2 regions of the Shewanella sp. Iso12 genome follow, and region 1 is predicted to be linked to the other one. Evidence: predicted binding sites of a transcription regulator. Region 1 holds the regulator's gene; the other holds the start of a gene.
What was found. The regulator MetJ, encoded in region 1, represses methionine synthesis genes. The targets are predictions, from matches to a motif close to TAGACGTCTAGACGTCTA.
Positions count from the first base shown of each region.

Region 2: a site for MetJ is predicted at 1,414-1,431, ahead of msrA (peptide-methionine (S)-S-oxide reductase MsrA). Genes of this name have one in related genera too.

Region 1 is NZ_JAAUHW010000012.1:152,517-155,675, reverse strand. It holds gene HCX89_RS18120 (conjugal transfer protein TraF) at 1-696, shown strand, start outside; gene HCX89_RS18115 (sulfite exporter TauE/SafE family protein) at 699-1,442, opposite strand; gene metJ (met regulon transcriptional regulator MetJ) at 1,519-1,833, opposite strand; gene metB (cystathionine gamma-synthase) at 2,049-3,159, shown strand, end outside.
Region 2 is NZ_JAAUHW010000004.1:354,874-358,032, reverse strand. It holds gene astE (succinylglutamate desuccinylase) at 102-1,139, opposite strand; gene msrA (peptide-methionine (S)-S-oxide reductase MsrA) at 1,436-1,915, shown strand; gene pgm (phosphoglucomutase (alpha-D-glucose-1,6-bisphosphate-dependent)) at 1,986-3,159, opposite strand, start outside.

The DNA.
Region 1 (3,159 bases):
GCCCTGGATAATCTGGACCCCAATAATCCGCCGGAAATCCAAGATTTGACCTCCCAAGGGCGAGTGGTGGCCGGGGCGGTTTCCGAGCTCGGGGTGGCCGTGAGCTATCCGCTATCTATCGTCAATATGCCGGTGACAGTGGGAGTCACCCCCAAGCTGCAACGGCTGGATAGTTTCAACTATGCCGTCAGCGCCAATAACTTCGATGCCGATGACTTCAACGATGATGATTATCGAAGCGATGACACTGGCTTTAACCTGGATATCGGTCTGGCATTCCAGCCATTGGATGGTTTGGTTATCGGTGTCAGTGGTCGCAACCTCATCAAGCGGGACTTGAGCAGCATAGAGGCCGGCGGCGTGCAGCTTACCTATCAGGTGAAACCTATGGTTACCGCAGGGGTGGCCTATGACTGGGCGGCCTTTTCACTCAGCAGCGACTTGGATCTTACCGACAACGACAAGTTTGCCGAGCTTGAGGGCAGCCGCTATTGGCGTTTGGGCGGTGAATACCGGCCTGCTGACTGGGTTGCTTTACGGCTCGGTTATCGCCAGGATCTCAATGATCACACCGCCGATCTTTATTCACTCGGGACAGGGTTCGCCATAGGCAACAGTTTCCGGCTGGATCTCACCGGCATGTTCGGCAGCGATGACGCCATAGGCGGCGTACTGCAAACCAGCTATCACTTCTAAAATTAACCGTTGATGAGCGCCAGGCTTGATTTGATGGTCAGCAACAGGGCGCTCAGCGCGCACAGCGCCAGCGTCAGGACTCGGGTCTTCTCTTTATCCACCCGGCCCACCAAGCGGCCAGCCACCAGAAAACCGAGAAATACCGAAGGCAGCAGCAACAGCGAAAGCCATAGGTGTCTCAAGGTCAAGAGGCCAAAACAGCCGAGAATAATCAAGGCTATCAATGAGCTGAAGATGAAGAAGGCCGACAGCGCTGCGCGGAACTGACTGGCATCCTTACCCGCCAGCAGCAGGGCCATCGGCGGTCCGCCTATGGCGGCCACGGTACCGAAGATCCCGGAAAATATCCCGGCGATAAACAGGCTGAGGCGGTTGATCTTGATGCTGTACTTTCTAAGGCTGAGGAATACGGCTACGGCCACAATCAGGGCTATGGTCAAGCCCAGAATAGGCTGCGGCGCCAGCAACAGCAGGGTGGCGCCAATCAGGCCGCCGGGGAGCCTCCCCAACAAGGCATATTGCAGGCCGTTGAATTCCAGGTGGCCACGCTCGCGTACCAGTGTCAGCAGGGCGATGGAAAACCCCATGGCGATAACAGGGGCAGGAACCAGTTCCGGATCGACGATATACAGCAAAGGTGTGGCTACCACGGCCAAGCCAAAGCCTATCAACGACTGGGTCAGGGCGCCGGTAAATATGATCAGGGACGCCAGTAGCAGGGTGACGGGATCTATCAGTGACAACATTCGCAAGCCCCAAAAAAGACAAGGATCGCACCGCGATCCTTGTTCAACTATAAGGTAATTCTGAGGGACAACACACTTACTCCATGTCTTCCCATTCTATGCCCATGGCATCCATCATGCGCTTGGCCTCTTCCGGGATGCTGTCGGGTTTGTCTTTGGACAAATCCCCATCGTTGGGCAGTGGCTGGCCGGTATAGGCATGCAGGAAGGCTTCGCACAGCAGTTCGCTGTTTGTGGCGTGCCGCAGGTTGTTTACCTGGCGCCGGGTGCGCTCATCGGTCAATACTTTCAGCACCTTCAACGGAATAGAGACAGTGATTTTTTTCACTTGCTCGTTCTTCTTGCCGTGTTCGGCATAAGGGCTGATGTATTCGCCATTCCATTCAGTCATTGATTCACCTGTGATCTCACTAATTCGCAGCAGATTTTAAACCCTTACAGGATACAGTCAAATGATTGCCTGCAAAATCTGTGCAATATGAACAGAAATCCATACATTTGGACGTCCAAACGTCTTGATGCCTATTGACGGCTGGATGGTCATTGGTTAGATTTAGACGTCCAGACATCTTTATGGTGTCGAACCTCAGCATTCAGGAGTCGATTATGACAGAGCGGCGATTAGCAACCACAGCGGTCCGGCAGGGCATCGAATCAGACAGCCAGCACGGGGCCGTGGTGCCACCCATCTATCTGTCGACCAACTATGCCTTTGATGGCCACACTCAGCCAAGAGCCTTTGATTACAGCCGCTCGGGTAATCCTACCCGCTCCATTCTGGGGGATGCCTTGGGGGAGCTGGAACAGGGCTGCAGTGCGGCAATCACAGCGACCGGCATGGCGGCCATTACTCTGGTGGTCAACCTGCTGGGGCCGGATGACCTCTTGTTGGTGCCCCATGACTGTTATGGCGGTAGCTATAGGCTGTTCACCAATCTGGCTGCCAAGGGCCAGTTTCGCTTGCAGGTTTTGGATCAAACCGACCCGCAAGCACTCGCCGCTGCCCTGGCGCAAAAGCCGCGCATGGTGTGGCTCGAGACGCCGTCCAATCCGCTGCTGCGGGTAGTGGATATTGCCGCTATTGCCGAGGCGGCCCACCAGCTGGGCGCATTGGTGGTGGTCGACAACACTTTTTTATCGCCGGCGCTGCAACAGCCTTTACTGTTGGGGGCCGATATAGTGGTGCACTCGACCACTAAATACATCAATGGCCACAGCGATGTGGTGGGCGGCGCCGTGATTGCCAAAGATCCTGAACTGGCAGAGCAGCTGCACTGGTGCTCCAACACGCTCGGGCTGAGCGGTGGCGCCTTCGACAGCTACCTGACCCTGCGTGGCCTGCGTACTCTGGCGCTGAGGATCCGCGAGCATCAGGCCAATGCCGAGCGCATAGTGGCGCTGCTGAGCCAGAGTCCCGTGGTAGACAAAGTTTACTATCCGGGGCTTAAGAGCCACCCAGGTCATGAGATTGCCGCCAGGCAGCAGAGTGGCTTTGGCGCTATGCTGAGTTTTGAGCTCAAGGGTGATGAGGCGCAGGTGGTTGCCTTCCTCGGCGCGCTCAGGCTGTTTTCCGTGGCCGAGAGCCTGGGAGGGGTTGAGAGCCTGGTGGCCGTGCCCGCCACTATGACCCACAGAGCCATGGCGTGTGATGCTCGCGCCGAAGCCGGTATTAAAGACACGCTTATCCGCTTGTCTGTGGGCATAGAAGATGGCCGGG
Region 2 (3,159 bases), on a different contig from region 1:
ACGCGCCCCGAACATTACGTTAACGTAAACTAGCAAGCAACTCCCGCCTTGGGTGCTTTGCCAACTAGCATGGGATCGGCGCGTATATATTGGTTTACAATTCAGGCCAATGGCACCTCTGTGGCCTGAACCAGGCAGATCACTGTACGTTGGCCAATGGGCACCTTGGCGTTGGGAAACACCACGGCTTCCGAGTCCTGCTCTACTCGAATATCCCGGCCCGCTTCCCGCGCCAGCACATAACCCTTGGGGAAAGCAGTGAAGTTTTCCACATCGCTGGCGAAGGTAAATTCAAAGTCGTCGGCCTGCTTATTGATGACCCTACAGACCTGATAGATATTGACCCGCTCAAGCGCCTGCTCCTCGAGTTCGAGCGATTGCTTGCAGATCAAACGGCTCAGCATCTCCCGGGTGGCGATAAAACGTGTCATATCGTTTTGTCCCATGGGGTAAACCTTGCCAAGTTCAATGGTAAAGGCGTCGGCGCCAAACTGATTTGACGAGAAATAGCTGAAAGTGGTTGTGGGTTCGTGATGCAGCAACACGGTATCGACTCCGGCCGCCTCCAGGAACATCAATTGTTCACGGCTGTAAGCCTTACCCGGTCGATAGGGATAGATGGCAAACTTTTCATGCTTGGAGCCGCGAATGGCGGTGTGCAGATCGTAATGGATCCTCTGTCTTGCCCCTTGTGGTGCGTCTTCGAAGAAACGTGTGACATAAGTTTCCAGTTTCTTGGCGCGGATCCGCTCCGGGTTCACCAGCCCGGGGGGATTGGAATGTTCGCCACTGAACAGCCGGTTGAGGTTTTCATCGACAATACGGGTGCCACGGTTAATTGCCGCCGGGTTACCGAACATGAACAGTACTCGCTGCCCTACCCGTATTTCTTGCTTTAACAGCGACTTGATAATGCCATTACACAGTTCGATAGGTGCAGTTTCATTGCCGTGTACCCCGGATGACAGCACGATATCTTTATCACTCTGGTTGTCCAGAGGTTCAAACAGCAAGACTCCTGTGTCCCAAATCGCTATCCGGGTGTGGTCGCCAAGCGTGCCACTAATACTCTCCAATGAATTGGGGTTATTCAGAGTCAATGACAGGAAGTCAGGATTATCCTTCAGGGCTTGTAACACGAAATACTCCTTCTTATTGCCGATTTGGCTGTTGTTTCCATTAACGCTGTCTCCTGGGAACTTGTTGCAATGCGTTTGCTTGTTGAGACCAGCGCCAGAGAGCAAGGTTTCATAGTACCACAGCTTATTAAGTTGGCGATGTGACTAAAGCTATCCAATGCCAGGCTCGCGAACTGGTTTCAGATAGTTCTTATCTAACTAAGGAGCAAAAAAGCCACTCCGACAAATACACCACTTGCGCCGGAAAAACTTATCACGCATAATTTTGGCCATCTGGACATCTAGAGGTAAACTCAATGGCGGTAGCAACATTCGGTGGCGGTTGTTTTTGGGGGGTGGAGTATTTCTTTCGTCAAGTGCCCGGGGTATTAAACGCCACCAGTGGTTATATGGGCGGTGATGATAGAATCAACCGCTATGAAGAGGTAAAACAGGGAAACAGCGGCCATGCCGAAGTGGTTCAGGTGGAGTTCGATGAAGCCCAGGTTTCATTTACCGAGCTGCTGCAAGTTTTCTGGAGCAATCACAACCCCACCAGTCTCAATCGCCAAGGTGGTGATATCGGCACCCAGTATCGGAGCGTGATTTTTTTTCATAGCAAAGAGCAGAAGGAGCAGGCTGAGGCCTCAAAACTGGCGTTGGCTCGTAGTGGTAAGTGGGGTCAGCGGCACATAGTGACGGAAATTGTTCCAGTGAAACAGTTTCATCGTGCGGAAGAATATCATCAGGACTATATCCAGAAGAATAACCTGCCCAGTTGCCATCTTGAATATTGATCCCCGGAAATAAAAAAGCGCAACTGTGTTCACGGCTGCGCTTTTTTACTGAACTGGCAATCTCTTAAGCTCAGTTCGGCTTACCTTTTAGGGCGCTGGTTATCAGAGCTCTCGCCTGTTCCAGTATCTGCTGCAGATGCTGCTCGCTGACAAAGCTTTCGGCGTAAATTTTATAGAGTGCCTCAGTACCTGATGGTCTGGCGGCAAACCAGCCGTTGTCGGTTAGCACCTTAATACCGCCAATAGCACCATCATTGCCGGGGGCCTTGGTCAGTACCGCCTTAATCTTGTCTCCGGCCAAACTCTCTGCCCCCAGGGTATCTGCATTGAGGGTGGCAAAACGCGCCTTTTGCTTGGCATTGATGGGGCTGTCTATCCGTTTGTAGAAGCAATGACCGTGTATCGCAGCCAGTTCTGCATAACGCTCGGCTGGGTTTTTGCCGGTTACGGCGAGGATTTCAGCGGCCAGCAGCCCGAGAATAAAACCGTCTTTGTCCGTGCACCAGGTTGTGCCGTCACGTCGAAGGAAGGAGGCACCGGCACTTTCTTCGCCACCAAAGGCCAGGCTGGCTTCACTCAAACCACTGACAAACCACTTGAAACCAACCGGCACTTCACAAAGCTTGCGACCGTGTGAGGCAACTATCTTGTCTATCATGCCACTGGAAACCAAGGTCTTGCCGATTTGCAGCGTCTGCGGCCAATCGGGTCTGTGCTCCAGCAGGTAATCTATCGCCACCGCCAAAAAGTGGTTGGGGTCCATCAACCCTGTTTCTGGGCAGACTATCCCGTGTCTGTCGTAGTCGGGATCATTCCCAAGGCAGATATCGAACTCATCCATGTGCTTAAGCAGGCCTGCCATGGCAAAAGGCGATGAGCAGTCCATGCGGATTTTGCCGTCTTTATCCAGTGGCATAAAGCCGAAGCTGGGATCGACCCGGTCGTTGACCACGGTTATATTCACGCCATAACGGCGGGCAATATGTGGCCAGTAATGGATGCCTGAGCCGCCCAGAGGGTCGACACCTATGCGAACGCCGGCATCTTTGATGGCTTGCATATTTACTACAGAGGCGAGATCGGCAACATAGGGCTCTATAAGATCGGTTTCTTTGATGAGTCCGATACTGGCGGCTACGCCGTAGTTGAGTTTCCTGACCCCTTCCAGCTGCGCCTTGAGATAGTCATTGGCTCGCTGCTCAATCCAGGCAGTAATCTCACCTTCTGCCGGCCCACCATGGGGC